One region of the Gordonia sp. CPCC 205333 genome, then DNA from elsewhere that is predicted to be linked to it. Evidence: predicted binding sites of a transcription regulator. Region 1 holds the regulator's gene; the other holds the start of a gene.

The links. Region 1 encodes LexA, which represses DNA repair genes until DNA is damaged. Its sites were predicted from a motif close to CGAACANNTGTTCG; they were not measured.
Region 2: the regulator LexA is predicted to act here: its motif matches at 2,310-2,323, upstream of AAFP29_RS18680 (SAV_6107 family HEPN domain-containing protein).

What each region holds. Positions count from the first base shown of each region.
Region 1 covers NZ_JBCLVI010000003.1:359,813-375,382, forward strand. Annotated here, with positions in the region: gene AAFP29_RS11895 (hypothetical protein) at 106-846, shown strand; gene miaA (tRNA (adenosine(37)-N6)-dimethylallyltransferase MiaA) at 843-1,772, shown strand; gene dapF (diaminopimelate epimerase) at 1,783-2,691, shown strand; gene hflX (GTPase HflX) at 2,765-4,231, shown strand; gene AAFP29_RS11915 (HPr family phosphocarrier protein) at 4,335-4,595, opposite strand; gene AAFP29_RS11920 (PTS fructose transporter subunit IIABC) at 4,645-6,708, opposite strand; gene AAFP29_RS11925 (1-phosphofructokinase family hexose kinase) at 6,748-7,710, opposite strand; gene AAFP29_RS11930 (DeoR/GlpR family DNA-binding transcription regulator) at 7,707-8,480, opposite strand; gene ptsP (phosphoenolpyruvate--protein phosphotransferase) at 8,622-10,292, shown strand; gene lexA (transcriptional repressor LexA) at 10,969-11,679, opposite strand; gene AAFP29_RS11945 (LysM peptidoglycan-binding domain-containing protein) at 11,866-12,342, shown strand; gene nrdR (transcriptional regulator NrdR) at 12,378-12,869, shown strand; gene hrpA (ATP-dependent RNA helicase HrpA) at 12,862-15,570, opposite strand, start outside.
Region 2 covers NZ_JBCLVI010000005.1:174,958-190,527, forward strand. Annotated here, with positions in the region: gene rsmH (16S rRNA (cytosine(1402)-N(4))-methyltransferase RsmH) at 1-146, opposite strand, end outside; gene mraZ (division/cell wall cluster transcriptional repressor MraZ) at 347-787, opposite strand; gene AAFP29_RS18675 (DUF3040 domain-containing protein) at 1,198-1,605, opposite strand; gene AAFP29_RS18680 (SAV_6107 family HEPN domain-containing protein) at 1,691-2,155, opposite strand; gene AAFP29_RS18685 (GNAT family N-acetyltransferase) at 2,404-3,126, shown strand; gene AAFP29_RS18690 (phytoene desaturase family protein) at 3,123-4,763, shown strand; gene AAFP29_RS18695 (LppM family (lipo)protein) at 4,800-5,573, shown strand; gene AAFP29_RS18700 (polyprenyl synthetase family protein) at 5,623-6,738, shown strand; gene crtI (phytoene desaturase family protein) at 6,735-8,315, shown strand; gene mptB (polyprenol phosphomannose-dependent alpha 1,6 mannosyltransferase MptB) at 8,324-9,892, shown strand; gene AAFP29_RS18715 (phytoene/squalene synthase family protein) at 9,889-10,824, shown strand; gene AAFP29_RS18720 (Cmx/CmrA family chloramphenicol efflux MFS transporter) at 11,112-12,284, shown strand; gene AAFP29_RS18725 (Rv2175c family DNA-binding protein) at 12,464-12,829, opposite strand; gene AAFP29_RS18730 (protein kinase domain-containing protein) at 12,905-14,116, shown strand; gene AAFP29_RS18735 (class II 3-deoxy-7-phosphoheptulonate synthase) at 14,123-15,517, opposite strand; gene AAFP29_RS18740 (polyadenylate-specific 3'-exoribonuclease AS) at 15,566-15,570, opposite strand, start outside.

The DNA.
Region 1 (15,570 bases):
CTACCCACGCGTGCGCGCGGCCGATAGGGATTGCTCCATTCAAACAGGTCAGCACGCCCGATGTGTGCGCTGGTGAGACATTGGTCGCCGGTTAGCCTGGTACCCGTGTTGAAATCTGTGGTGTTCGTACCAAGTGCGCCGGTGCTGCTGCCGGATCTCGCTGGGCCTGGTGCCGGTGAAGTCGACGACGTGCGTGCGGCGGCTATCGAAGCCCTGCGAGCGACGAATACGATGGCCGACGGGCATCGGCCGCGCTGGCTGGTATGTGGTGATTCTGTTGGAGCGCAGTCGGATTCAGCATTCGATGGCAGTGGGACCTTCCTTGGGTTCGGGGCGGATCGAGTGGTGACGCTATCGGCTAAGGCCGTTGCCGGCCCGGCGGATCCGGGCTGGCCGACGTCGATGTTGCTGGCCGGGTGGTATCGCGAACAAGCGGACCTGAACGCGCTCACGACGGTTGTGATCGACGCGGATGCAACTGTCGAACAGGTAGCCGACATCGGCGCGTCGCTCCGGACCGCGTTGTTCGACACGGGGGATCCGACGGCGCTGATGGTCGTCGGCGACGGCGCTACATCGTTGAGTACTCGTGCTCCCGGAGGTGGTGATGCCCCGCAGGCGCACGAACTTCAGGCACGAATCGATGCGGCGCTCGGTAGTGCCGACTATGCCGCGCTGGCGGATTTGTCGGCGACAGAGTGTGCGCGCTGGGGCGTCGGGGGCCGCGCGGTATGGCAGGCGGTCGGTGCGGCGGTGTCGGGGACCACAATGGCGGCACGGCTGCTTTACACCGGCTCGCCACTCGGTGTCGGATACACGGTGGCCACCTGGACGGCGTTGTCGTGAGCGGACCGATTCCGGTTGCCGTCGTCGGACCTACGGCGAGTGGCAAATCGGCACTCGCGCTCGACCTGGCTGAGCGACTCGATGGTGAAGTCGTGAATATCGACGCGATGCAGCAGTACCGCGGGATGGATATCGGCACCGCCAAACTGCCCATCGAGCAGCGGCGCGGCATCCCACATCATCAACTCGACGTCCTCGACGTCACCGAGACCGCCACGGTCGCCGGCTATCTGGCCGGTGCGGTTGCCGACATCGACACATTGCGCGATGCGGGTAAGACACCCATTATCGTCGGCGGCTCCATGATGTACATCCAAGCCTTGCTTGATGATTGGCAGTTGCCCGCGACTGAGCCGGTGGTCCGCGCCAAGTATGAGGGACAACTCGAGCGACTCGGCGTTGCGGCACTGCACCAAGAGTTGGCGCGGGTCGATCCGGCCGCGGCGGCATCGATCCTCGACACGGACGGGCGACGTATCGTACGGGCGCTGGAAGTCGTCGAGATTACCGGCGAACCGTTCGCGGCGTCAGCGCCGGTTATCGGCGAACCACGTTGGGGGACAAAGATTGTCGCGGTTGATCGCGATACCGAGCATCTCGATGAGCGTATCCGGCTGCGTACCGAGCTGATGTTCGACGGCGGGTTGGTCAGCGAGGTGCGCCTATTGGAAGGGCAGGGTCTCCGCGACGGTCAGACGGCGCGGCGGGCGATCGGATACGCACAGGTGCTCGCGGCATTCGACGGCGAGTACGACCTGGCCGAAGCCGCCGAGCGCACGTTTATCGGCACGCGGCGTTATGTGCGGCGACAACGCTCGTGGTTTCGCCGGGATCATCGCATCACCTGGCTCGACGGTGCGTCGGACGAGTTGGCGGAGCAGGCATTGCGCGTCGTCGTCGGCGATACCGGCACTCGCGGCCGGTAACCTGAATGATGTGACTCTAACGCTGCCCGACGCGGGTTCGGTCTCCCAGTTCTTTAAAGGGCACGGCACCCAGAACGACTTCGTACTGCTCTACGACCCGGCCGCGACAGTTGACTTGACGGTGGACGCGGTCGCGGCACTGTGCGACCGACAGCGCGGGATCGGAGCTGACGGCCTACTGCGCGTCGCCAGGGCCGGTGAACTGGTGGCTCGCGGCGTATTGGACGCACACCCCGACGACGTCGCACCCGAAGACTGGTTCATGGATTACCGAAACGCGGACGGATCGATCGCGGAGATGTGTGGCAACGGGGTGCGGGTGTTCGCGCACTTCTGCCGCGCCGCAGGCCTGGTCGATTTCGATGTGTTCACCGTGGGCTCCCGGGCGGGCGGGCGGGTGGTGACAGTCCACTCGTTCGACGATTCGCAGGCCGAGGTCAGCGTCGAGATGGGACCAGCGCGCGTCGGCGAGCAGTCGTCGGCGCTGATCGACGGGATCGAATACACCGGAGTGGTGGTCGACGTTGGTAACCCACACCTCGCGGCGGTCGTCGACGGTTTGACGGTGGACGACCTCGCCGGACTCGATTTCAGTCGGGGTGCCGACATCGACACCGTCGTATTTCCGCACGGCGCCAACGTCGAAGTGTTGACTCCGCCGGTCGCCGAGGGAGAGATATTCAGCGCGGCGATGCGGGTCATCGAACGCGGCGTCGGCGAGACCCGCAGTTGCGGCACCGGGCTGGTCGCGGCCGGTGCCGCCGCATTGCGTTCGATCGGCCAGATGACCGGCGAACTAAGACTGACAGTTCCGGGCGGCCAGGTGACGGTGCATATCGCCGACGCTGGTGCAACGTTGCGCGGCCCGTCGCGGCTGGTCGCGCGGGGGACCCTGATCGACGGTTGGGAACGCGGGTAGACGAGCATCGGCGCTGGGCCGGGCGAATATTGAGATGCCCCGAAGTCGGTGAACGTGCCATCATGGATGGCATATGACTGACACGGACATCTCAACACCCATTGTCGATACTCGCTCCGCGAGTGTTCCGACCACCGGCGATCTACAACTCGACGATCGCGCCTCGCTGCAACGCGTCGCCGGACTCTCCACTGAACTCACCGACGTCACCGAGGTCGAATACCGGCAGCTACGACTGGAGAAAGTCGTGCTGGTCGGAGTATGGACCCACGGCACACAGGCGCAGGCCAATGCGGCGATGGCCGAACTCGCGGCGCTCGCCGAGACTGCCGGTTCACAAGTGCTCGACGCTCTGATTCAGCGTCGCTCCAAGCCGGACTCGGCGACCTACATCGGTTCGGGTAAGGCCGGTGAACTGCGTGAGGTTGTGCTGGCAACCGAAGCCGACACGGTGATTTGCGACGGTGAATTGACGCCCGCACAGCTCACCGCGCTGGAGAAGGTCGTGAAGGTGAAGGTGATCGACCGGACCGCGCTGATCCTCGACATCTTCGCCCAGCACGCCACCTCGCGCGAAGGCAAGGCGCAAGTATCGCTGGCACAAATGGAATACATGTTGCCGCGCTTGCGCGGCTGGGGTGAATCGATGTCCCGGCAGGCCGGCGGTCGAGCGGGAAGCAACGGCGGCGTTGGTCTGCGCGGGCCCGGTGAGACAAAGATCGAAACCGATCGGCGTCGTATCCGCGAACGAATGGCCAAGATGCGCCGCGAGATTCGGTTGATGAAGACTGCGCGAGTTGTAAAACGTGCTGCACGACAACGTAATTCGGTTCCAGCCCTGACCGTCGTCGGATACACCAACGCGGGAAAGTCGTCGTTGGTTAACGCAATGACCGGATCCGGCGTGCTAGTGCAGGACGCGCTATTCGCCACCCTCGACCCGACGACGCGACGAGCCAAACTCGACGACGGACGGATCGTCGTATTCACCGACACCGTCGGATTTGTGCGCCACCTGCCGACGCAGCTGGTCGAGGCATTCCGGTCGACACTGGAGGAAGCTGCCGAAGCCGACCTGCTGCTGCACATCGTCGACGGTGCCGACGAGTATCCGCTGGAGCAGATCAGCGCCGTCCGGCAGGTGCTCAAAGAGATTGTCAGCGAGTCGTCGGCGCAGCCGAACACAGGGGCTGAGGGTGCTTCATTGCCGCCGGAATTGTTGGTGGTCAACAAGGTCGACGCGATGACCGAACTGCAGATCACGCAGCTGCGCGCGGCCCTGCCCGACGCCGTATTCGTCTCCGCGAAGACCGGTGCCGGTATTGCGGAGCTATTCGACCGGGTCCGGTCGGCACTGGGCCGAAACGACGTGGAACTGTTTGTGTCCGTGCCGTTTTCGCGTGGCGACCTGGTGTCGAGGATTCACGCGGAAGGCGAAGTCTTCTCCGCCGACCACGACTCGGGCGGTACCCGGATGAGGGTTCGGGTACCCGCGGCGTTGGCCGGGGAACTACGCGAATTGGTGGTCGTCGCACCGTAGCCCGACGGCGTCGGGCCTAGGCTCAAACCTGACAGCTGGGCCACTTGGAGGGGGATTCTGCCTACGGTGCGACCCAGCCGACAGTGTTCAAGTCGAGCGAGTATTACTCGGCGTCCAGATCCGCGGCTACCAATTCGGCGATCTTCGCAACGGCAGCGTCATCGTCGGCGGTGACGGTTACTTGCGTGCCCTTCTCCGCGCCGAGAGTCATGATGAGCAACGCGGAGCCGGCATCTACCGGATCCTCACCGTCGACGGCGAGGGTTACATTGGCATCGGCTTCGGCGGCGGCCTCGGCGATGATGCTGGCTGGGCGGGCGTGCAGGCCGACGGCGGATCCGACGGTAACGGTTGTCGATGGCATTGGGTTCTCCTTTGGTGTTTTGGTGAAATCGGGTGTAGTTCTTGCGCGGTCAGGAAATCGCTGCCTCCAGTTGCGCTTCTTCGTTCGGATGCCGCGTCGCGCGGAGTTGTTTGGCAGTGACCACCGCGGTGCAGGCGACGACCATTCCGATTGCCAGGGCGGCAAGGAAAGCAAGGGCGTTATTCATCGCGAAGAAGACGAATACACCGCCATGCGGTGCGCGCAGTTCCACGCCGAAGGCCATGATCAGGGCTCCGGTAGTTGCGCCGCCGATCATCATCGACGGGATCACCCGAAGTGGGTCGACGGCAGCGAACGGGATGGCTCCCTCCGAGATGAACGAAGCGCCGAGTAACCACGCGGCCTTGCCGTTCGCCCGCTCGGGCTCAGTGAACAGCGACGGGCGCACAGCGGTGGCGAGTGCGAGTGCCAGCGGCGGAACCATGCCGGCAGCCATGACGGCTGCCATGATCTCCAACTGCGCGGTGCCGCCGATCGCGAGGCCAGTCGTCGCAAAGAGGTAGGCCGCCTTGTTGACTGGCCCGCCCAGGTCGAAGCACATCATCAGGCCAAGCACGATGCCCAGGACAATCTTGGAGCTGCCCGACATCGAGTTGAGGCCGTCGGTCATGGCCGTGGTTACCCAGGCCAGCGGTTTGCCGAGCAACATGAACATGAATCCGCCGACGATCATCGAGGCGAAGAGCGGAATGATGACGACGGGCTGTAGCCCACGCGCCCACTGCGGCAACGGAATTCGAGACAATCCGAGTGCCACGACGCCAGCTAGCAGGCCACCGATCAAACCGCCGATGAAGCTGGCACCGACCGCGATCGATACCAGGCCAGCGACGAAACCGGGTGCGATTCCTGGACGGTCGGCGATGGCGAAGGCGATATATCCCGACAGCACCGGGACCAGCATGCCCATTGCCAGCGATCCTACGGCGAAGGCTACCGCTCCGAGGTAGGTCATGATGCCCCCGGACGGCAAATCCCACAGGCTGTTGTGCAGGGCGATGAACGCGCCGTCGGACAGGGTTTGCGTCTGGTCGAGGGTCTTGTTGGCGATTTCGTAGCCAGCCAGCAGGAAGCCCAGCGCGATGAGCAGACCGCCCGCCGCGACGAACGGAATCATATAGCTGACGCCGGTCATCAGCGCCTGCTTGAGTTGACCGCCGTAGCCGACGGTTGCCGCTGCCGATTCGGCTGTATCGGCGGCGTCGCCGCCGACGGTCGCCGCATTCGGATTCTTCGCTGCCGCAATGGCTTCGGTGATCATTGTGTCGGGTTGGTTGATGGCCCGCTTGACGCCGGATGCGATAACCGGCTTACCGGCGAACCGCTCGCGTCCCTTGACGCCGACGTCGGTGGCGAAGATGACGGCGTCGGCGTCGGCGATGGTCTGCGGTGTCATGGGCGTGGTCGCCGACGACCCCTGGGTCTCAACGGTGAAGTCGATGTCGGCGCGTTCGGCGGCGTATTTGAGGGCGTCGGCGGCCATGTAGGTATGCGCGATGCCGGTAGGGCAGGCCGTGATCGCGACGATTCGCGGGCGGGGCGCCGCACTTGTGGTGGGCGCTGATGTCGAGACTGCAGCCGGTGCCGCCGGTTGTGATGGTTTAGCTTTGGCCTTCGGTGTGACGGCTTGACTGACGAGCTCGACGACACTGGCTGCGTCGGGAGCCTCACGCAGCGCGGCGACGAACTCGGGTCGAACAAGTGCTCGGGCCAACGAACTGAGCAACTTCATATGCTCACTGCCACCTTCTGGTGCAGCGATCAGGAACACGATGTCCGCGTCGCCGTCGGGGCCACCGAAATCTACTTTGTTCGATAGCCTCGCCATCGCCAGGCTGGCGGTCGTGACCGATGCCGAACGGGCGTGCGGGATTGCGATTGCGCCGGGGAGGCCGGTAGCCGACTTAGCTTCCCGTGCCATTGCGGCGGCGACGAGTTCGTCGACGTCAGTGGTGCGGCCCTGAGCACCTAGAAGGCCGGCGAGGCGGCTGATGACGGCGCCGTTGGTAGCACCGGCGTCGACGTCGAGGAGTACGGCTTCGGAGGTGATGATCTGCGGTGCCGAGGCTCCGGTCGGAATGTCAGTGCTCATGGCTAGTCTCTTCTGTGTGAGCGGGAGGAGGATGGGGAATCACACGGTGGTGGACGGTTGTAACTCGGTGACCTGCACGTTGGCGAGGTCGAGTTGAGTGGGAAATGGTGGCTGAGTGCCGGGCAGTGCCGCAGCGGCCGAGCCGTACGCGACCGCTCGACGTAACCTGTCCGGCGGTGTTTGCCCGTCGAGTTCAGCGAGCAGATAGCCCGCCAACGATGCATCGCCGGCGCCGACGGTGCTACGGGGAGTGATCGAGGGCGCGGTTGCTGACCAGGTACGTTGGCCGATCGTGAGAAGGGCGCCAGCGGCTCCCAGAGTGGTGAGCACGGCACCGCCGGTGCGTGCTGCGAGCTTCTGTGATGCCGTCACCGCAGGAGTGAAATTTCCTGTGGCGGCAGCAGATTCGATCGTGGGGCCGTCGCCGCCGACGAGTTCGGCGAGTTCGTCTGCGTTGGGTTTGAGCAGAGCGATACCCGGTCGGGCGACCGCGCGCAGGGGGGCACCTGACGTATCGACGGCGACTTTGGCTCCTTTCGCGCTCAGGCGTTCGGCGATGTGCGCGTACCAGTCGTCGGGGAGGCCCGGGGGTAACGAACCACATAGAGCGATCCAGTCGGCCGTTGGCGCGAGTTCGTCGATCAGACGAGATAGTGCAGTCTCGGTGGCCTGGTCGAAAGCCGCGCCCGCGGCGTTGATCTTTGTGGTGGTGCCGTCCGGGTCGACGATCGTGATGTTGCTGCGGACCTGGTCGTCGACGTTGATGTATCGGTAAGGCAACTCAACGGCGTCGAGCAGTCCCAGGAGCGCATCGGTGCGGTTCGCTGGCAGGATCGCGATAGTGTCACTGCTCGCGGTGGCGACGACCCGCGCGACATTGACGCCCTTGCCGCCGGCTTCGACCCGTGTGGCGTTGGCGCGCTGAACGGTGCCGTGTGTCAGTGGTTCGCCGAGTTCAACGGTCCGATCAACGCTGGGATTGGCAGTGACAGTGAGAATCATGCGGTGACAACCTCGATTCCTTGTTCGGTGAGTCGTGCGATATCCGCGGGATCGGCGTCCGAATCGGTCACGATGACGTCAACTTCGGACAGGGGGGCGAACGATACGAGCTCGTCGCTGTTGAACTTCGATGAATCAGCAAGCACTACAACACGATTCGCGCATGCGACGATCGCCGACTTGACTGCCGCCTCGTCGGGATCGGGAGTGGAGCAGCCGTGGCGGGCCGACAGTCCGTTGGTGCCGACGAAGGCGACGGAGATTCGAAGCTTGGCGATGGCGGCGACGGTGTCGGCGCCGACGCTGGCCTGCGTGAGACCGCGAAGTCGCCCCCCGATGAGGTGCAGGTTCACTGCGGGGAGCTTGGCCAGAGTCGCGGCGATACCCAGAGCGTTTGTCGCAAGAGTCAGCTCGCGAGGGTCGGTGAGTGCGCGCGCCGCCTGATAGGTGGTGGTTCCGGCGTCGAAGAAGACCGATCCACCCGCGGTCGGCAAGAATTGCTGCGCGGCGATGCCGATCGCGATTTTGGCCTCGCTGTGTTCGGTGATGCGCTGGGTGAGTGGCCGTTCGCCCGCGTCGAGGGTAGTCAGGCCGGGATCGACTGCGCCGCCATGTACGCGATGTACATGACCTGTTCGTTCGAGGGCGGCGAGATCCCGGCGAATCGTCTCGCCGGTGACGTCGAACTGGGCTGCCAAGTCGAGGACTGACACCCTGCCGTGTTCGCGCACGGCCCCGGCGATTGCCTCATGTCGTTCTGCGGCATACATAGAGTCGCCTCCTCTCGTCCAATATGTTGATATCAGGGAAGATTTGTGTTGATATCGTTTGTTTTACCCCCGAATGTGTTGACAAGTCAAGTATTTCTCGTAATCTAGATCACATATATAGCTCGATGAAAGGTGAATCGCGTGTCGGACGCCATCCAGCAGTTGACCGGAACGCCGGTCGTTTCAGGTATCGCCTATGGGCCGGTGATCTGGCCGGGCCCGCGCCCGGAATTCGTTGCGTCGACAGTGGAACTGTCCGACGTCGATCGGGTGCGCGAGGTCGATCGGTTCTCCGCCGCAGCAGCGGACGTCGCCGCGAAACTGCGCGATCGAGCGTCGGCCAGCACGGGCGTGGCCGCCGAGGTACTCAGTGCTACTGCCAGCCTCGCCGAAGATCGTGGCTGGCTCTCCGCCGCGGGCAAGCTCATCAATGCCGGTAGCCCGGCGGCCGACGCGGCGGTCGCCGCCACTAAACAGTTCGCCGACTTGTTCACCAAACTCGGCGGCCTGATGGCCGAGCGGGTCACCGACCTGAATGACGTACGCGACCGCGTACTGGCTGCACTGACAGGTTCGCCCGAACCGGGTGTGCCAGTGCCTGATTCGCCGTCGATCCTCTTTGCCGACGATCTGGCCCCTGCCGATACGGCTGGCCTGGATCCGCAATTGGTAGTCGCGTTGGTCACCCGTCTCGGTGGTCCGACGAGTCACACCGCGATCATCGCGCGACAACTCGGGATTCCGTGCATCGTCGCGGTTGGCGATCTGGCCACCATCGGCACCGGAACGTCGGTTCTGGTCGATGGCACCGCAGGGACGGTCGACGTCGAACCTGAACCGGCGGCGGCGCGGGCCGCAGCGACGCACTGGCAGGCACAAGCGGATTTGGTCGCCGCCTGGGCTGGTCCGGGACGTACCGCGGACGGAATCGACGTCGCTGTCCTGGCCAACGTCGCCGACGGTGCATCGGCGCGGGCAGCATCGTCGAAGCCGGTGGCCGGGATCGGTCTGTTCCGTACTGAGCTGGCCTTTTTGGATCGTGCGGCGGCTCCGACGATCGCTGAGCAGGTGACGAGTTATCGCGGGGTGTTCGATGCGTTCAGCGGCCTCAAGGTGGTCATCCGGACACTCGATGCCGGGTCGGACAAACCGATGAAGTTTGTGAACAGTCCCGAGGAGGCGAATCCGGCGTTGGGCGTGCGCGGCAACCGGATTGCCGGCGCCCAGCCGGAACTGCGGGAAGCTCAACTCGACGCGATCGCATCGGCCGCCGCCGCGAGCGATGCCGACGTTTGGGTGATGGCTCCGATGATTGCCACGGTCGCTGAGGCCGCGGAATTCGCGGCGCTCGCTCGCGGGCGGGGCCTGACGGCCGGGGTGATGATCGAAGTGCCGGCGGCAGCGCTGCTCGCGCCCGCAATTCTGGCTGAAGTGGATTTTGTGTCGATCGGTACCAATGATCTGACTCAATACACGATGGCCGCGGACCGGATGTCGGCCGAATTGGCGGCGCTAACCGATCCTTGGCAGCCAGCCGTACTGTCGTTGGTCTCGATGGTGGCCGCAGCCGGTCGTGCGGCTGGGAAGCCCGTCGGTGTGTGTGGGGAGGCTGCGGCCGATCCGCTGCTCGCCTGTGTACTTGTCGGGATGGGCGTCACGTCGTTGTCGAGTGCGCCAGTCGCCGCCGCGGCAGTCGGTGCCCGACTGGGTCAGGTAACGATGGCATCGTGCGAAGACGCGGCGCGCTGCGCGCTCAATACGGCGGATCCGACGGCGGCGAGGGCAGCGGCGTCGCAGGCGCTGAGCGGGTAACGGGCTGTCGTCGGACTGGACGCTGCGCCTTGGTCGCGGCCGGGGGAGTATCTCCTTCGGAGACGATGGCGGCTGCAGAGTCCAGCCGTGTTGCTGCTGGGGTTGGGATGCGGCGGACTATAGGGCGTAGCTGAAATCTGCGGTCTGGCGGCGATAGGGGGAGATTTGCCCTCGATGAAGGTGGAAACGCATTTTCGGGCTGGGAGCGCCGCAAACAAATCTGCGTTTTGGTGGCTGCCGGGGGAGTCGCGCCCTCGGCGGGTGTGGGAGGACAGACTCCAGTCTGCTTGCCGCCGGGCTCGAATCTGCAGTCAGGACTTTGCCCAGGGAGTATTTCCCTCAACCAACCTGACGATGCAGTTCTCAGCCAGGCAAGCAGTTCTCAGCCGGGCAAGCCACCGTGCCTCGACGTGCGGTCAAGTACGAACCATCGACTGAAATCTGAGCCCGACGGACATCGAGGGAGCGTGCCCCTCGATGGCACCGTCGCTGCAGGTTTCAGCCAGGTTGAAATCTGCGCGCTGGAGGCTTCCGAGGGGTCATTCTCCCCACTTACCGAATCCCCGCAGACTTCAGCCTGTGCGCAGCCGGCTGAAGTCCGCATATAGGCCGCAGCCAGGGGGGAGTATGCCCCTCGCCGATGTTGTGCCCGCAGGCTTCAGCTGACGCCTCGTATCTACACGCGACGCAGAACTGTGACGACTTTGCCCAAGATTGTCGCGTCGTCGCCTGCGATCGGTTCGAACATAACGTTGTGCGGCATCAGCCAGACATGACCGCGTTTGCGTTTAAACGTCTTCACGGTCGCCTCGCCATCGATCATCGCGGCGACGATATCTCCGTTCTCGGCGACATTCTGCTGGCGAACCACTACCCAGTCGCCGTCGCAGATCGCGGCGTCGATCATCGACTCGCCTACGACCTTCAGCAGAAACAGCGAACCGTCGCCGACGAGTTCGCGTGGAAGTGGAAACACGTCCTCGACTGCTTCTTCGGCGAGAATCGGTCCGCCGGCGGCGATCCGGCCGAGTACCGGGACGAAGGTAGGTGTCGGCATCGTCGCAACGCCGCCGAAGGGGGAATCGCCCGACGGATCTGGCTCACTGTCCTGGATATTCACCGCGCGCGGTCGGTTGTGGTCACGGCGGAGCAGGCCCTTGCGTTCAAGCGTGCGCAGCTGATGGGCAACTGATGACGTCGAGGTAAGACCGACCGCGTCGCCGATCTCGCGGATGCTCGGCGGGTATCCGCGCATGCGAACGGACTTGCGGATGTATTCCAGAACCGCGCGTTGACGCGTGGTCAACGTCGCCTCGACGGATTCGGCGAGAGTTGCGTCGAGTGCGCCGTTCGCCGCGGAATCGTCCGACGGTCCCTGCTCGGTCATCAGCTGGTTTCCCTTCTTCGATGGTGCTTTTCGGGTGGCTCGCCAAGGCGGTCTGCACTCAAAAGTAGACGAGACGAGCTGGACTTTCAAACATTTGTTCGACGTGTCGCGAGACATTGTCGGTGGGTCGTGCTAGAAATCGAACATAAGTTCATCGAACACAGGTTCGTACACCAGGAGGACACCATGACCGCAGCACTCGCTCCGCGTATCGCCCCGCGCGCCGGTCTCGCAGCGCCGACGAGGCCTGCGCCCCGCCGCACGCCGGGTTCGACCACCCGCCCGCTCAACCGTCGGCCCGACATCTCATGGCCAACCGGCACACGCTGCTCGGGAACTGACGGCATGCGCGCCCGCGAGGCTCGGCAGATGGCGGTTTATCGTCGACGGCGCGGCGCGGCGAGTGTCCTCGTCGGCGCTGCACTGGCCGGGCTGGTGTGGTTCTTCGCGGTTGTCGGCGGCAATTACGAGGCGTCAGTAGCGCCCGCGCCGACCTCGACTTCGGTGGTCCATGTGCGCGCCGGCGAATCGCTCAGCGCCGTCGCTGCGCGCGTCGCACCAGAGTTGCCCACGCAGGCGGTCATCAACAAGATTGTGGAACTCAATCACCTCGAGTCGTCGGGTGTTCGTGTGGGTCAGGCTTTGGTGACCCCTGTCTACTGAAACCCGTGAAAATGATGGCGGTTACTCTTCTAGGTATGCGCTGTCCCTTCTGCAAACACGATGACACCAAGGTCGTCGACTCCAGGGTTGCCGATGAAGGACAGGCGATTCGCCGGAGGCGCTCTTGCGCCGCATGCGGTCGGCGCTTCACCACCGTAGAGAGCGCGGTCCTCGCCGTCGTCAAACGCAACGGAGTCACAGAGCCGTTCAGTCGAGAGAAGGTTATGCGCGGTGTACGGCGCGCATGCCAGGGCCGCGACGTGGCCGAGGACGACCTTGCGCTACTCGCCCAGCAAGTGGAAGAGGCTGTCCGTGCGTCGGGATCGGCTGAGATTCCGAGCAACGAGGTTGGGCTGGCCATTCTGGGGCCACTGCGGGATCTGGATGAAGTCGCATACCTGCGGTTCGCTTCGGTCTACCGGTCGTTCGAGTCGCTGGCCGATTTCCAGCAGGAGATCGATGAGCTGCGTGAGCATGTAGGCCAACGCCGTGAAGCAGCTGGCGAGACTGACTCGCAGCTCACCTAAATTCCTCGAAGGCGCGTCGAATCCGCTTCTCCGACACCGGATATGCCGTTCCCAAGCGCTGGGAAAAGGTGCCAACCCTTAGCTCCTCGACGAGCCACGTCGCCGATTCGTTGAAAGCATCTCGTCGACCCGGTGGGAGTTGGGCGAGGCGCTGATTCCACCCCTCAACTACACGGTCGATGATCGCGATACCAGCGTTATCCCGATCGGGTGCGAGCGACAGTTGCTCCAATCGAGTGCGCGCACCCCGAAGATACCGCGGCATCTCTTTCAGATGGGGCAACGCCGTTGATGCGACGAAACCCGGATAGATCAGATTATGCATTTGGTCAGCGACGTCGTCTGCGGCGAGTGAGCCGGCATTCGCGTCAATCTCCGCTCGCACCGGCGCTACTTCGCGCAACGTATCGACCACGGCATCGAAAACCGATAGGGCCTTCTCCGCAACCGGGCCGGCGACGTCTTTGCGCAACACGTCAAACTGTTCGGCGGTGCGAATATTGGCCGTCATGGCAGTAGTCACACATTCGAGCACGGCACGGGTGGTGCACTCCGCGAGCATCAACTCGCTTGTCGCATAGGGGCTTTGGCTGAGCGCGAGCGTTCCGGCGGGGTCGAGGGTACGCGTGATTCGCACCGGCAGGGCGGGGAGCGACGCTGCGAGCAATGCGCAGACAGCGGTATGCAACATCCGGCTAGCCTGTGCCGACGACGTCGCGAGTGTGCGGGTGACGCCGCCATCGACTACCTTCAGGGTTGGATAGCGCGTTACCTGTTGTCCCGCAACGGTCTCGGTCTTTTCAAAGGGGATGGTGCCGATACTGTCCGCCGTCCACGTGGTGAAGATGGCCGCCGTGCGCTTGGCTGGTGAGCCGCCGCGTGACTGGAGGGCGGGTAGAGACTTGCCAGACGACACCGTAGCGCCGTCAGCGCCGATGACGCGGAAATTGACGCGCAGGTGTGCGGGGACCGCTTCGATATCGAAATCACTTGCAGCGATGGATAACCCGGTCATCGCGGACAATTCTCTGGCAAGGCCTTTGGTCAATGGCTCCGACCGCGGCTTGAGTCTGGCCAACGCGGCGTCGGCGAAGCGAGATGCCGGGGCCATCGACTTCCGCAGAGACTTCGGCAGTGACTTCACCAACTCGGTTGCCAGTTCCGCGCGCATGCCTGGCACTGACCAGTCGAAGCCCGCGGGCCGAACATGATCGAGGAGCGCCGCCGGAATCACCACGCTCACACCATCATCGGGATCTCCCGGTGCGAATTTGTAGGCAAGGTCGAGTCGTAACGTGCCCTGAGCCCAGGCGCCGGGGAAATCAGTAGGGGACACCGGTGCATCAGCACTGTCGACGACGTCGGCTTCGGTGAGATCGAGCAGGGTCTCATCCGCGCGTCGTGCCGAGCGCCACCACGTATCGAAATGCCGCGCCGACGTCACGTCGGCGGGTATCCGCTTGTCGTAGAACTCGTAGAGTTGATCGTCGGTGATAGTGATGTCGGCCCGTCGGGCGCGATGTTCAATGGCGGCGGCGTCGTCGAGCAGAGCACGGTTATGTGCCAAGAACTTGTGCTCGGTTCGCCAGTCTCCTTCGACGAGCGCGTGCCGAATGAACATCTCCCGACACAGCTCCGGATCGATGGACGTATAGGTGACGCGACGGGAAGCGACCAGCGGAACGCCGTACAGGGTGACCCGTTCATGGGCCATCGTCGATCCGCGCTTGGACGACCAATGAGGTTCGCTGTAGACACGTTTGACCAGATTGCCGGCGAGCTTCTCTGCCCATAGCGGATCCACCCGCGCGACGGTGTGCGCGAATAGCCGTGAGGTCTCGAGCATTTCGGCGGCCATCAGGAATGGCGGCGACTTCTTCGATAGCGATGAGCCGGGGAAGATCATCAGCGTGGTGTTGCGGGCTCCGGTGTATTCGCGAGTGTCGCCGTTGCGGGCCGCGATATTCGACAGCAGTCCCGACAAGATCGAGCGGTGGATGGCATCGGCATCGCGCTGGGTCGGTTGGATCGACCATTTGAGGTCGGCGACGATAGAGGTCAGTTGCCGATGCAGGTCACGCCATTCGCGGATGCGCACCCAATGCAGAAACTCTCGCTCGCAGGTTCGTCGAAACTTGCTGCTCGACAAAGTGTCTCGTTGTTCGTTGAGATAGTCCCAGAGTTCCAAATAGGCGAGGAAATCTGATCCTGGAACATCGAAGCGTTTATGCGATTCATCGGCTGCCTGACGATGTTCAGCTGGCCGTTCGCGAACGTCCGGCAATGACAGCGCTGCAGCGATGACAAGAATGTGATCGAGACAGCCGAGGTGATGTCCTTCGGCGAGCATCCGTCCCAGCCGCGGATCGACCGGCAATGTTGCGAGTTCGCGTCCGACCCTGGTCAGGCGCGGCGGACCCGAAGTGGCCGAGGGCGATTCGATCGCGCCCAACTCATGTAGTACCGCAACACCGTCGCGGATGGCGCGTTCGCCGGGCGCTTGGACGAAAGGGAAGTCGGCGATATCGCCGAGGCGCAATGACAGCATCGACAATATGACGCCGGCCAGATTGGTACGCAGGATTTCCGGATCGGTGAATTCCGGCCGGTTGTCAAAGTCGTCCTCGCTGTAGAGACGGATGCAGATACCTGGCGCCACCCGACCGCAACGGCCGGCACGTTGCCGTGCACTTGCTTGCGA
Region 2 (15,570 bases), on a different contig from region 1:
ACGACAACGGCATCGGAGCCATCGGGACTTGTCCGGGTGAGCGCGGGGGTGAGCAGTTCTACGATCCGTTGGGCCATCACCGGCACATGTCCGAACTCGCCGGAGCGTCGAGGCTCGGACAGTTGGGAGTCGTCGTGGTCTGGCATCGCGTCTACCCCCTCACCAAGGTCGAAAGCCGATATCGAACTGATTGAAAGCGCAAGGGCACGGCGGATGTGTGTGGCGACGATCGTCGGGTGGGACTCAGGTCCCGGTCCGATCCGCACCTGGCGTTGGGGAAGTACGTCAGGGTCGGTTCGGGCCGGGGCCTCAGCTCACCCGCTGGGGCCATCGGGTCACATCTGCTCTAGAGCACCGAATCCAACGCGGCCGAACCAGCCGCGGAGAAGTCGTCCTCGTGCTCGTCCTGGTATGCGCGCCATGCCTGCGCATCCCAGATTTCCAAGTGGCTAAAGCTGCCGATGACCACGCACTCTTTCGAGAGCCCGGCGTACCGACGGTGATCCGCGGACAGGGTGATTCGGCCCTGCCCATCCGGACGCTGTTCGTCGGTGCCGGCGAAGAAGTACCGCTGGTAGGCACGCGCATCGGGATCGTTGCGCGAGGCCGCCATCGTCTTCTCGGCGATGGCATCGAACTCGTCGAGCTGATACACCGCCAGGCTGCGGTCCTGGTTTCTGGTAACCATCACGCCTCCTGCCAATGCATCCCGAAATTTCGCGGGCAACGTGAGTCGCCCCTTGTCGTCCAATTTGGGCGTGTAGGTGCCGACAAATCGCATAGACATGTCGATCACCTCCTGCCCTGTGGGCTAGGTGCGCGGTTCCGGTTGCCGCGTCCCTCACCCAGTGCTGCCACAGTACCCCACTTTCCACCACTTTCCACCCCTCATCCCCCACCGGCGTGTCCCGCGATCATAAAGTTCCAGTTCAACAGCTATAAAAGTGGTGGGGAAATATCCGAGACTCGTGTTAATGAGCCGTGACCGCAGTGACTAAAGTGATGAATTGGGACTTTTGATGCAGGTCGAGGCTCACGACTGGCGAATAGTGGTGGAAAGTGGGGATTGAGGGGGCAATGCCCGCGACCGGTCTTCCTGATCGCAGACGCGCCCCCTTTTCGGGAGCACAAAAAAGCCGCACATCGTTGATGTGCGGCTTAATCTCAGACGGCGATACGGGTCAGGCCCGCATCACCTCATTGCTCTTGGTCGAACCGACGATTGAAACGCTCTTCCATCCGCTCAGATAGTTTGCGACGTGATCCGCCGGAATTTCGCGAACCGGCTCCGGCCCCTTTCGACGGCCCGCCAGACGCGTTAGCCGAACTGCCACCGCCCCACAGCGCCATCAGGCATGCGCCGAACATGACGAGGAAGCCGATCAGGCTGATGATCGGAAAACCAACAAGCTTGACGTCGACAGCGATGCCGCCGACCAATAGCACCAGGCCTACAACGAATATCGCAGCGGCCTGAAGGCGCCGCCGCCCACCGCCGGGACCAATGCGACGACGCTTGACGCTCGACGCAAACTTGGGGTCTTCGGCGTACAGAGCACTTTCGATCTGTTCGAGCATCCGCTGCTCGTGCTCCGAGAGTGGCACCGACCCTCCTTCAACCGCGTGTTGGACCGATGAACCGCAACCGGCGGAACATCATCGGACACGCAGGGCGCGCGTGTCCCGCTTCTCATGATACGAGGTGAAGCTCCGGGCGACCACCATTGGCCAACTTCCCTTGCTCATAGGCGACAACTATTGCATCGGCGTCGTCAAGGAGGGCGACCACATAACGGCGCAGTGTGGCGGCTAGCGCCGTATCAACGGTGCGAACCTGACCGGACTCAATCTTCATTCGAACATCGGATACCGACGCGAGGTATCCGGCGGCCGCATCCCATTCGGGTACGGCAACAGAAAGGCGAGCCCACGCGCTTCGGCTACCTCGCCGCCGCGCCGTCGGAGCCGACGGTTCAAGCACTGCCAAGATGCTCCCCGCACCACGCAGCGCGGCTAAGTAGTACTGGCGGAAACGCTCAGCGGAATCAGCAACGCCGTCGGCGTTGGCGAGTAGGTTGTCGCCTCGCTCGAGTAGATCGCGGGAGCGGCGAACGACGATCGGATCAACTATCACATCGGCTGCGGTGCGTTTCACGGCTTGGCTTCCCTTCTACTTGAACCTTCTACTCGAACGGCGTCTTCACTTTGTACAACGACCCAGTGACAAGAACGCTTCCCTCGTCACTCGCCACCGGGACGTTGTATGGGTCTTACGAGTCGTCTGACGCAGCTTGCGGAGGCTGAGTACTCGAACACTCGTTCGACATATTCAATATAGCTTGTGCACCGTCAACGTTCAAGGCCACAAGCGGCCATATCGCGCTCCGCGACAGCGGGCCGCAGATGACCGTGCGTGTGGTTCGCCTGACCGGGCAGGACGCCTACCTCTGGCTCGATCCAGCCCTCAACATCTATGTCACCGCGATGGGCTACCCCCGCGGCACGGAGGCACATCGAGCTCCGCTGTGGCGTGAACACATCGCCCGACCCGGGTGGCGGGCTTTCGGCGCGATCGCACAGGTCAGCGACTTGCCGCCGGAGAGCCGCGGCTCATTCGCAGGGCGGTTGAACCGCAGCGGCACCGCATCGCTCGCGCGGCGGCGACTACGCGCCCCGCTGGCCATCACCGATGACGAAGTGCTCGTCGGCATCGCATACGGCTACCGTGGCGCACCGGATCAGTGGTGGAATCAGCAACTTCGCGCCGGGCTCCGCCGCACGGGGCTCTCACCGGTCGCCGTAAACGACATTGCCAATGACTATTTCGAACTTACCGAGCTCCATGTCCACCCATCTGCACAAGGTTTCGGCCTCGGACAGTGGCTGCTCACCAAACTTGTCGCCGATTGCACCGAGAGCCGCGTCCTATTGTCGACCCCCGAGGTGGCCGGCGAGGAGAATCGAGCCTGGTCGCTCTATCGACGACTGGGCTTCACCGACGTACTGCGCCATTTCACCTTCGCCGGCGACCCGCGACCGTTCGCGTTTCTCGGACGGCCGCTCCCACTGCCCGTTGCCGCGCCGCCTGGCGTCGGACCGAATCCGAACGGACGTACCCGGCCATGAGCACCGCGGATATCGATGACGTCGTCGTAATCGGCGGGGGTCATAACGGTCTGGTCGCCGCCGCCTACCTCGCCCAAGCCCAACTACGGGTACGTGTCATCGAACGCGACACTGTCCTCGGGGGCGCGGTGTCGACGGTCGAGCGTTTCCCCGGCTACCGCGTCGACCGCGGATCGTCGGCTCACTTGATGATCCGACACACGCCGATCCTTGACGAGCTGGAACTGTCTCGTTTCGGACTGCGCTATCTCGACTGCGATCCGTGGGCATTCGCACCTGATCCCGCCGGCGGCGACGCGTTAGTGTTCTTCACCGATCTCGATCGAACCTGCGCGATGATCGAACGAGTCTGTGGTCCCGACGACGCGGCGGCCTATCGCGAGTTCATCCGCGTCTGGACTCCCCGCGCCCAGGCGGTAATGCGCGCCTTCATCACCCCGGCCACCGTCGATCGCTTCGGCCGCGCCTTCGGTGGCCTATACCGCACCGCAACCACCGCACGCCGGGGAATCATCGGGGCTCGCACCGGCGCGATGAGTTCGATGGCTCAGGACATGATGCTCTCCGGTGACGCGCTGCTCGACCGCTGGTTCGACTCACCGAGGCTCAAAGCCGCCCTGTCCTGGTTCGGCGCTCAATCGGGCCCGCCGATGACCGCTCCCGGCACCGCACCGATGATCGGCTTCGCCGCACTCATGCACCAGATCCCACCCGGGCGGGCGGTCGGCGGCAGCGGCGCACTGACGACCGCGTTGCTCAATCGCCTGGACTCCGACGGCGCTGTCGTTGAATCAGGCTGTGCCGCAACATCTTTACGGAGAGATCCGACAGGATGGCAGATCACCCTCGCCGACGGAAGCCAACGTCGGGCCCGTCGGGTGATCAATGCCTGTCACATCAACGCCACCCTTGATCTGCTCGATGACGTGGCACCGCACGACGTCGCGCGCTGGCGACGGCAAATCGTCATCGGCAACGGCATCGGTATGGCCGTCCGGCTGGGCACCACCGCGCTCCCCAACTACCCCGGCCTGCCCAGCGACCTTGGTTCCCACGGCGTGCACAGTGGCCTCGGCTTGCTCGTCACCGACCGCGCACAGCTGACCGCCGCGCACGCCGATGCGGTCGCCGGGGAACTGCCACGTCGCCCGGCCTTGGTTGCGATGTCCTTCTCCGCCCTGGATCCGACGCTGGCGCCGGCCGACCGGCATCAGATCAACCTGTGGGCGCAATGGCATCCTTATCGGCTCGCCGAGGATCTGCGGGCGGCTGGTCAGTCGTGGCAGACGCTCGCCGACACCGCTGCTGACGCGATCTTGGCCGAATTCGACCGGCACGCACCGGGTATCGCGGATTCTGTCGAGCATCGCTACGTTCAAACCCCGGCCGACCTGGAGTCCGAATTGGCAATGCCGGCAGGGAACATCATGCATGTGGAGATGAGCATCGACCAGATGTTCATGTGGCGACCACATCCTGATCTGGCCGGACATCGCGTGCCCGGCGTCGATGGCCTGTTTCTTGCAGGCGCGTCAACGCATCCCGGCGGCGGTGTCACCGGGGCCAGCGGCCGAATCGCAGCACATGCGGTACTCGCGCGGGTTCGCGGCACACGACACCGGCTGCGCGGGCATTGACCTGATCGGCCGTACTGATCTGGCACGATAGTCACCGTGCCCCACAGAGTTTCCCGCAACACAGTCATGCCAGTCGCCGCTCTCCTCGCCCTGGTGGCGCTGGCCGGCCTGCTCTCGGGCTGTATGACACGGTCGACAACCGTCGGTGACCGGTTCGCCGGCGAGATCATCGTCGCCACATCGCCGGATAACCCGCGCGGTGCACCAAACCTGGACATCCCGCAGTCGATGGCAAGCCACATCACCGTCGCCGAGTACAAGGAAACCAACAAGTCCGGTGACCAGACTCTGCGGATCGGGACGCGCGCGTACTACTCCGACCTCACCTCGGGCCAGTTCAGCCAACTCGCCGACATCATCGCGGGAGCCTATGACAACTCCAATATGAGTATGGAGATAAGCGGTAAACGCAGCGGTGACATCGTCCGCATGCGCGGCACTGCCGACCTCTCGGATCTGGTGGCTCAGCGCGATCAAATTCGTCTCATCGTCACCTTCAACGGCCCAGTGATCGCCAGCAACGGCGAACAGACCGGCTCGCAGACCGTCTCGTGGAACCTTCCGATCGGCAAGTCCAGCACGCTCAACGCCGACGCCCAGTACGCCGACCCGGCGACCGCGGCGATCGGCAGCTGGGCCTGGTTCCTGGGAATCATCTGCGTAGCAACGGTCGGCCTCATCGCATACTTCGCGTTCCGCGGTCGCGACTCCGCCCCGCGACCGGGCGCACCGGCCAGACGTCGCAAAGACTCGGCGAAAGACTCTGACACGGAATCCAAGACCGACACGGTCGCTACTGCCAAGAAATGACACCAAACCCCATCAGCACACATCACGGCCGGTTGGCTAGCCTGTCCAGGTGACTACCGACGCCGCCGTTCCGACCCCGATCGAGGCCGTGCCAGCGGTGGTGAAGGCCCGTCTGAGTGAAGTTTTCGACACCGTCGCGCCGACGGTCGCAGCCATCTCCCCGGTGGTAACCGCAGGTGTCGACCATCTGCGCAGTTTTGTACTCGATGGCGGCAAACGTGTTCGGCCGACCTTCGCGTGGGCCGGCTGGCAATGTGCGATCCAATCCGATGGACCTGATGCTCCGGACTCCGCACTCCCCGGCGCGGCACACCTCAATACCTCCGACGTCGTGACGCTCGGCGCGGCGCTGGAATTGGTACAGGCATGCGCCCTGATCCACGACGACATCATCGACCGGTCCGACACCCGGCGCGGCCGGCCGACGGTCCATCGGGTCTATCGAGCCGAACACCTTGATGCCGGTTGGGTGGGTGATGCCGAACATTTCGGTGAGTCGGCGGCGATTCTTATCGGCGACCTGGCCCTCGCCTGGGCCGACGACCTTACTGCCGCCCTACCCCGGCATATCGCGCCGATCTGGTCGGCGATGCGTACCGAAGTTCTCGGCGGTCAGCTGCTCGACATAGTCAACGAGGTATCCGCGGACGAGTCTGTTGACGCCGCCCTATCGGTGATGCGCTTCAAGACTGCGGCATATACGGTCGCACGGCCGCTGGAACTCGGTGCGGCACTTGGTAATGCATCGCCACAGCTGATCTCTGCGCTGGCTCACATCGGACATGACCTGGGTCTCGCGTTTCAACTACGCGACGATCTCCTTGGCGTCTTCGGCGACCCAAAGGCAACCGGGAAACCGTCCGGCGATGACCTTGTGGCCGGCAAACGGACCGTGTTGATCGCCGATGGTCTCGCGCGCGCACAAGCAGCCGATCCCGCTGCCGCACAGGCATTACGGTCGGCGTTAGGTGTCGACCTCACCGACGCCGCGTTGGCCCGGGCGCGCGAGATTCTGCGCGAGGTCGGCGCCGGTGCGGCGATCGAGGGACGTATCGCAGACCATCTGCGGTCCGCACTGAGCGCGATCGAGAATTTGCCGACGAGCGCGGCTGCCCGTGCCGACCTCGCCGCTGTCGCCAATGCGATCGCGTACCGAAACGCATGAGTACACAACGCATCCCGGGGCCAACCGATCGAGTTGTCATCATTGGTGCCGGCCTATCGGGGCTGACCGCCGGACTCTACCTGCGCGCGGCCGGGCACCAGGTGACGGTTGTCGAACGCAGCGGCCGTGCGGGCGGTCTAGTGCGCACCGAACAGCTATCGGCGTCGAGCGGCGTGAAGCACCACTTCGATACCGGCGCAACCATTCTCACCATGCCGGAGCTGGTCGTCGATGCCCTCGGCGCGGTCGGCGTCACCCCGGACGACGCCGCGCGACGACTCGCCCTGAGAGTCGTCGACCCGAGTTACGCCATGCGGTTCGCCGACGGGGCCAGCCTCAATGTCCGACATGGTCGCGCCGCGCTGATCACCGAAGTCGGTACTCGGTTCGGCCCGGAACAGGCACGTGGCGTCGCCAGCCTGTGCACCTGGCTCGATCGACTCTACGACATAGAATTTGACGCATTCGTCGATCGCAACTTCGACGGACTCACCGACTTCGCCGGCCCGGGATTACGCGGCCCGGTGACTCAGTTGGCGCGTATCGGAGCTGTTCGTGGTCTGACCGGAGCCGTCGCCCGCCACGTCAGCGACGAACGCTTACAGCGAGTGTTCACCTTCCAGGCTCTCTATGCCGGTGTGCCGCCGCAACGCGCCGCAGCCATCTACGCGATCATCGCGCAGATGGATATCGGCCGGGGCGTCTACTACCCCGCCGGCGGTATGGGCAGAGTAGGACAAGTCCTCGCCGACGCGTTCGTTGATGCCGGTGGAGTACTCGAATTGCGCACCAGCGCAACGTCGTTGCGTCAATCTGCTGGCCGGATCGATTCCGTCGAAGCAGTCGGACCGGGCGGGACGGCAACGGAGTTCTCTGCCGATGCTGTGATCGCGGCGGTCGGCGTGCCGGTGATCGAATCACTATTGGCCTCCGCGACGATGCCGGAGCGGCGCTGGCGCCGCCCGATTCACTACTCCCCGAGTGCGGTAGTTGCTCATGGGATTGTGCCAACGTCGGTCACCCGGTCCTGGCCCGGTGATCATCACACGATCGACTTCGGCGCAGCGTGGAAGTCGACTTTCACCCAAATCTCCCCCGGCCGCCGGCGGCGGGGGCAGTTGATGAGCGATCCGTCGCTGTTGCTCACCCGACCCGCTATCAGCGACCCGGAAACCTTCCACCGCAATGGCTTCGAGTCGGTTTCAATCCTCGCGCCATGCCCGAATCTCCACGCTGCGCCGCTCGACTGGCCCGCGTTGGCACGGCCCTATGTCGACGAATGTCTCGGCGTGCTGGAGCGTCGCGGCTATCGAGGCATAGGTCAGATGGAGACTCTGCGGATCGACGACCCAAACACGTGGGCGATCGCCGGATATGGTGCTGGGACCCCGTTCAGCGCCGCTCACACCGTTAGCCAGACCGGCCCGTTCCGCACCCCGAACAGATGGCCGGGAGTCGACAACTTGATCATCGCTGGCGCGACGACCACGCCGGGCGTCGGCATCCCGCCGGTTCTGATCTCCGGACGACTGGCCGCCGACCGAATCACCGACACCCGCGGCGGGGCATCCCGGTGAGCGGCCCAATGCGCACCCCACGCGAATTGTGGTGTGGTGTAGTGGGTTCGGTCCTGGTCGCGATCGGTGCGTTCGGTATCGCCGATATCCCGCGTAACAGTGAGCCAGCCCAGCGATGGTTCCTCGATGTATTGACCTATGGCCACGGAAAAACCCTGTCGGCCATCGTCTTCTGGACCGGTGTGGCCACCCTGGTGATCTGTTGGATGCGCGTGGGGCGACTGTTGCTGGCCGGCGGCGAGAAATCACCCAGTGCGCCAACCGTGCGTCAGATGCGCTGGGCCGCTTTGGGCTGGGCCGCTCCGCTGATGGTGACCGTGCCGATCTATAGCCGCGACGTCTACGCCTATCTGGCACAGGCCGCAGTATTTCGCGAAGGATTTAACCCCTACACTGACGGTCCAGTGCACTATCCCGGCCCACTCCTGGACAGCATGGCGCAGGTGTGGGCTGCCACCACCGCCCCGTATGGTCCTGCGTTCGTCGCGTTGATGCGCGGCGTCGTCGGGATCACCGGTGACCATGTGATCCTCGGCGTGCTCGCCGTCCGCTTGATATTGCTGCCCGGATTGTTGTTGGCACTGTGGGCAATTCCCCGCCTCGCCAAACATTTCGGAGCGTCCGGGCAGACGGGACTGTGGCTGGCGCTACTCAACCCGCTGATCCTCATCCACGTTGTCGGCGGGCCGCACGTGGAGTTGCTGATGATGGGCTTGCTCGTAGCAGGTGTGACTCTCGTCGTCGAACGTCGTCATTTGTGGGGACTGGCAGTACTCGGGCTCGCCGTTTCGATCAAGATCACCGCTGGCGTGGCCATCCCGTTCGTCGTGTGGATCTGGCTCTCCCATATCCGCGACGACCGTACCGGGTCCGCTACCAGAACCGACACCGTGCAAATTCCGTTGTGGCGCTTGGGCTGGCGCACTGTCACTGGCGCCTTCGCCGCGACGGCGGTTATCCCGGTGGCCGTATTCGCATTCTGGACCACGGTTACCGGCCTCGGCATGGGGTGGCTGTCCGGACTCGGCTGGGCCGACCGAATCATCAACTGGCTCACTGTGCCGACATTGGTTGGCCACATCGTCACCTGGGTCGCCGCACCGTTTACCGCGCTCAATCTGCAGCCGGTACTGTCCGTCACCCGACTCATCGGCGCGGTGGCGCTCGCTGGAATTCTGCTCTGGATGTGGTGGCGCGGCCGCATCGGAGAGCGCGCGGCCATGACCTCGTTGCTGTGGGCGATGTTCGCGGTACTGTTACTCGAACCATCCACGCTGCCTTGGTATTACACCTGGGTGCTATGCCTGATCGCCGCGGTTACACTTCCGACTACTGCGCGCGCCTGGATCATCGGAGCCTCGGTGGTCGGGCTCATCGTCTTTCAGCCGGACGATTCGATCGTCCTTTATAAACCCGTTGAACTTGTCTTGGCCTTCGCACTTGGGGCACTTGCCGGCTGGTCGTTACAACATCGAGACCCATTGCGACTCGGCGGAGCGGCCCGATGGGGGTGGTACGGCAGTTCGACTCGTCAGGATGCCGAAAGCGCTGGCGCAGAGTCTGTTCGGACGCCATGACGCCCCCAGACGCGGCGGCGATCGAACGCGGGTACCTGCATTCGGCACGATTGATCGCCGCACACGGACGCACCTACAACCTTGCGGCGCAACTGTTACCGCCAGCGAATCGCCGCGGGGTCAGCGCGCTCTACGGCTATGCCCGAGTGGTCGACGATATCGTCGACCATGCCGGTGACGAACCGCACGAGACGCTGGAAAAGTTGGATACGGTCCTCCACGCAATGGACGCCGCACTCGGCAACACGTCACACACCCAAACTGCTGCGGCACAACGCTTATCGACTGTCGACGCCGACATCGTGGCAGCCACGGCAGCCACCGCACTGCGTTGGGCAATTCCCACCGAATACTTCATCGCATTCGGTCGGTCCATGCGGATGGACGTTCCGAGCGCCGATGGATTCATCAACCGCTACCGCACTTTCGACCAATTGGCGGAATACACTTACGGTTCGGCATCGGTGATCGGATTGCAGCTGCTGCCGTTGCTGGGAGTCCCCGAGCCCGACTCGCCAACCTCGATCGCGGCTGCGATGCTCGGCGAGGCATTTCAGCTAACCAATTTCTTGCGCGACGTCGGCGAAGATCTCGACCGGAACCGCGTTTATCTACCGACCGACGAGTTGCACGCCTTCGGCGTCGACGTCGACCACCTACGCGCTTGTCGACAGGTTCATTCGACCAGCCCGCAACTACGGCGCGCACTAGCACATCTCATCGCAGTCAACCGGGATATGTATCGACAGGCAATTCCAGGTATATCGTTGCTGCCCAAGCGGATTCGGCCTGCGATTGCGGCAGCTGCTCGTTCATACGCAGATATCCTGACCGTTATCGAGGCGCCCGAGTTTGACGTGATGGCGTCCCGAGCAATAGTCACCCGACGTCGACGGCTCGGACATGCGGCGAGCGCGATGCTGCGCCGATAGGCGACTTGGCAGTTGCAGCCGAGAGATATCGTCACTCCTTCAATCAATTCTGTTCATCGACTTCTGCCGCCACCGAACTGCGTATGGGATGGGCCGCATGTAACATCACCACCATGTCGAGTCCTGAGTCAGATAGGTCCGGGGTTGCCGGTCACACCGCCAGCCCCCTGAACCGCTAATCACTCCCCGCGATTCCGCGCGGGTCACATAATCGATTGCGGAAATTAGGCCGTCTGGCCGTGGTGACGAGAAGAACCATTTCTTAGCCTCTCACCTCGGAGTACTCAATGCCTTTCGCGCTCTATTTGCTTGCCTTGGCGGCCTTCGCCTTAGGCACCTCAGAATTCATGCTCGCGGGATTGATCCCCGCTATTGCCTCCGATCTTGATGTCGCCGTCGGCACCGCAGGTCTTTTGACTTCGGCGTTCGCGATCGGCATGGTCGTCGGCGCACCGACAATGGCGGCCTTCGCTCGCCGGTGGCCACCACGGGTCACGCTCCTTGCCTGCCTCGTCCTGTTCGCAGGGTGCCACGTGGCCGGCGCGATTACCCCGATGTTCTCGATTCTGCTGGCCACACGTGTAGTCGGTGCTCTCGCCAATGCCGGGTTCCTTGCCGTAGCGCTTACTACGGCCACCACACTTGTGCCAGCGGACAGGAAGGGACGGGCACTCGCAATCCTCCTGTCGGGCACAACAATCGCGACGGTCGCCGGAGTTCCCGCTGGGGCATTGCTCGGCACAGCATTCGGATGGCGCGCGCCGTTCTGGGCAGTCGCATTGCTCTGCGTCCCCGCTGCGGTTGGAATTCTCTGCGGGATGGACAAGCGGCAACCCGCCTCTGTAATCGGGGCAACAGACCTGAAAGCCGAACTCTCGGAGCTTCGCTCGACTCGACTCATCCTCGCGATGGCGCTTGGAGCATTAATCAACGGCGGCACTTTCGCCGCGTTCACGTACTTGGCACCGGTTGTGACTGAAACCGCGAGGCTTGCCGATAGTTGGATCTCGGTAGCGCTGGTGATGTTCGGGATAGGTTCGTTCGCCGGCGTCACCGTTGCCGGACGACTGTCGGATCGATGGCCAGGTCTGGCACTCACTATCGGAGGTCCGCTGCTGCTGATCGGCTGGATTGCGCTGGCGGCGCTAGCGCCACTTCCTGGATTCCTACTCGTCCTCATCTTTATTCAAGGAATGCTGTCCTTCTGCGTTGGTAGCACCCTGATCACGCGAATCCTGTACGCGGCCTCGACGGCACCGACGATGGCCGGTTCCTACGCGACCGCAGCGCTGAATATGGGCGCTGCCGCTGGCCCCGTCCTCGGAGCCCTCGCTCTCACGGTCGGTCCGGGTGTCCTGGCTCCGGTGTGGGTCGCCGCTGGCCTCACCTCGGTGGGCCTCATCATCCTGCTTGCGGCGAGAGATCAGCGCACGACGGGCGTTGCCATACGCCCGCGATAGGTTGGGAACAAATCGGCGAGCGGTGCGGGGAGGTGGATTATGAGTCGATCAGAGCGGCTGGGGTCGAGTGATCTGACAGCGTCGGACGACGCTCGCGGCGCGCCCGGGCAGAATCTGAACCGACATCCGCATTGCAACTGTCCGGCTCCAAACATGAAGAGCCACAACAAGTCAGGACACTACATCGCTTCGGCCTGCGCCCGCCGGATCACTTCACGTGCGGAATGAGAATGCAGCGCCTGCGCCGGATGGATCCCAAGATCGTCCTGCACGGTGAACAACCATCGCAGCGCTTCGTCACGGTCGAAGCCACCGTCAAGCAGCACTGCGACGATGCCATCGAAGTGTTTCGCTATGCCGTCCTCGTCGAAGAACAGGGCGGGAACACCCGGCTCGCCGTTGCGAGAGAGCGCGAGCAGATGGTGATCGCGGATCAGCGTGCGTACGCGTCCGGCCGAAACCCGTAGGCGCCGCGCAACTTCGTCTACGGTCAACACCTCGACCTCGCCGGGCAAATCATCAGCGGACAGGGGTAAGGAAGCCACGAACTGACCCTACCCGAGACACACGCATGTCACGCTGCGGCCACCGCGATTGGATAGGCGGGTAAATTCAGGCAGGTGAACAATGCCGTCGACCCACTACTGGGCGCCGCGCTCGAACGCCGATACCGGCTCGACGCACTCATCGCACGTGGCGGAATGAGCGCGGTCTACCTGGCCCATGATTTCCGATTGGGGCGCTCGGTCGCCGTCAAGGTAATGGATGCCGCCTACAGCCACGACCCAGTCTTCTTGAAGCGCTTCGACTTTGAGGCACGCGCGGTCGCTGGACTCAAACATGCCGGACTCGTCGCCGTCTACGACCAGGGCATCGACGCCGATACCGCCTTCCTCGTCATGGAATTGGTCGAGGGCGGCAGTCTGCGCGAGTTGCTTCGCGAACGCGGTCCCATGCCGCCGCACGCTGTCGTGGCCGCACTCGATCCCGTACTGGGCGCACTTGGCACCGCCCACCGCGCCGGTCTGGTACATCGTGATGTGAAGCCGGAGAATATCCTCATCTCCGACGACGGCGAGGTGAAGATCGCCGACTTCGGGCTGGTACGCGCGGTCGCCGAAGCTGGCGTTACCTCGGCCAGTGTCATTCTGGGCACGGCGGCCTATCTGTCGCCCGAGCAGGTGCAGTCGACCTATGCCGACGCACGGTCCGATGTCTATTCCACCGGCATTGTGATGTTCGAATTGCTTACTGGCCGAACGCCATTCCGTGGCGATACCCCGCTCGGTCTCGCATATCAGCGCCTCACCTACGACGTTCCCGCACCGAGCGCGGTGGTTCCCGGAATCCCACCGGAGATCGATGAATTGGTGTTGCGCGCAACCGAACGTGACCCGCGCGACCGCTATCTCGACGGATTCGACCTGCGTCGTGCACTACTCGACGCCGCTGACGACCTCGATCTCCCCCCGTTCACCGTGCCCGCTCCGGTCCGCTCCGCGGAACGAGAGTCGGTGTCGGCGTTCCGATCCCGTGGCGGCTCGCCGCATGGTGAGGTACCCGAAGAGCTGCCGCCGACGCCGAGTGTGATCGACACGGTTCCGCCGACGCGTACGCGGACGGTCACCGACCCTAATCGGGCCGCGCCGCTGGTCGACAACTATCACGACATCGACGACCGCAGCATCGACCTGCCCGACGGCGACGACGACGATCCGATCGAGGAACCGAGCCGCGCTGGGCTGGCCGCATTCTGGATCTTCCTGGTGTTACTGGCCGCCGCCTGCCTGGCAACCGCCGGCTGGTGGCTGGGTAACGGCTTCTTGAGCTGAGTTCGGCTATCCGCGCAGCATCTCGGCGACCAGGAACGCCAGCTCCAACGACTGCTGAGTATTCAAACGCGGATCACACGCCGTCTCGTACCGGCCGGCCAAATCCAGATCAGAAATTTCCTGCGCGCCGCCGAGACATTCGGTGACGTCCTCACCGGTCAACTCGATATGTACGCCGCCCGGATGCGTGCCGAGCGCGCGATGCACCTCGAAGAATCCCTGCACTTCGTCGACGATCCGGTCGAAATGCCTTGTCTTGTAACCGGTGCTGGCCTCGTGGGTGTTGCCATGCATGGGATCGCTCTGCCAGATGACCTTGTGGCCGGTCTCCTCGACAGCCGCGACGATAGGCGGCAGAACGTCGCGCACGTTGCCATTGCCCATACGCGCGACAAGGGTGAGTCGACCAGGCTGGTTATGCGGATCGAGGCGCCGTACGTATTCGGCCGCTTGCTCGGGCGTAGTGGTCGGCCCGATTTTGATGCCAATCGGGTTGGTGATCAGTTCGGCGAACGCGATATGAGCACCGTCGAGGTCGCGGGTACGCTCGCCGATCCATAGGAAGTGCGCGGACAGATCGTAGAGCACCTTCTCGTCGGTCCCCCGCGGATCTGCGGCGAGCCGCAGCATCGCCCGCTCATAGTCGAGGACCAGCGCTTCGTGAGAGGCGAAAATCGCCGCTGACTGAAGGCTGGTGTCGCGCACACCGCAGGCGTCCATGAAACGCAACCCGCGGTCAATTTCGGCGGCCAGCGCCTCGTAGCGTGCACCGGCAGGTGAGATCCGCACGAATTCACGGTTCCAGTCGTGGACTCGATGGAGGTCGGCTTCTGAACTGGTCAGCGCCCGAACAAGATTCATCGCGGCTGACGCATTCGCGTAGGCACGCACCAAACGTGACGGATCATGTTCGCGGACAGTCGCATCCGGCGGAAAACCGTTGACCATATCGCCACGGTAGGAAAGTAGGCCCAACGCGTCGGTATTCGACGACCGCGGCTTGGCGTACTGGCCCGCGATACGCGCCAGCTTCACGACCGGCAGACTGGCACCGTAGGTGAGGACCACAGCCATCTGCAACAAGGTGCGAATATTGCCCTTGATATGCGGTTCGGTGTTGTCGACGAAGGTCTCGGCGCAGTCACCGCCCTGTAAGAGAAAAGCTTTGCCGTTGGCGACATCGGCCAGTTGCGCCGACAACGCCTCCACTTCGGCGGGCATACAGATCGGCGGCACGCTCTCCAGCACCGTGCGCATCTTACGAGCCTCGTCCTCGGACCAGCTCGGTTGCTGCTTGGCAGGCCGCGTGAGCATCGCGTCAAAGCGGTCTTGCAACTCGCCCGGCAATGGGGGCAATTCGGGCAGTTCGTCGATCGGCACGTCGACAGTCCAGTTCACCACGAGCAATAGCCTAGCGATGTCCACTCACATCGCGTACATGACCTCGGGCTAAC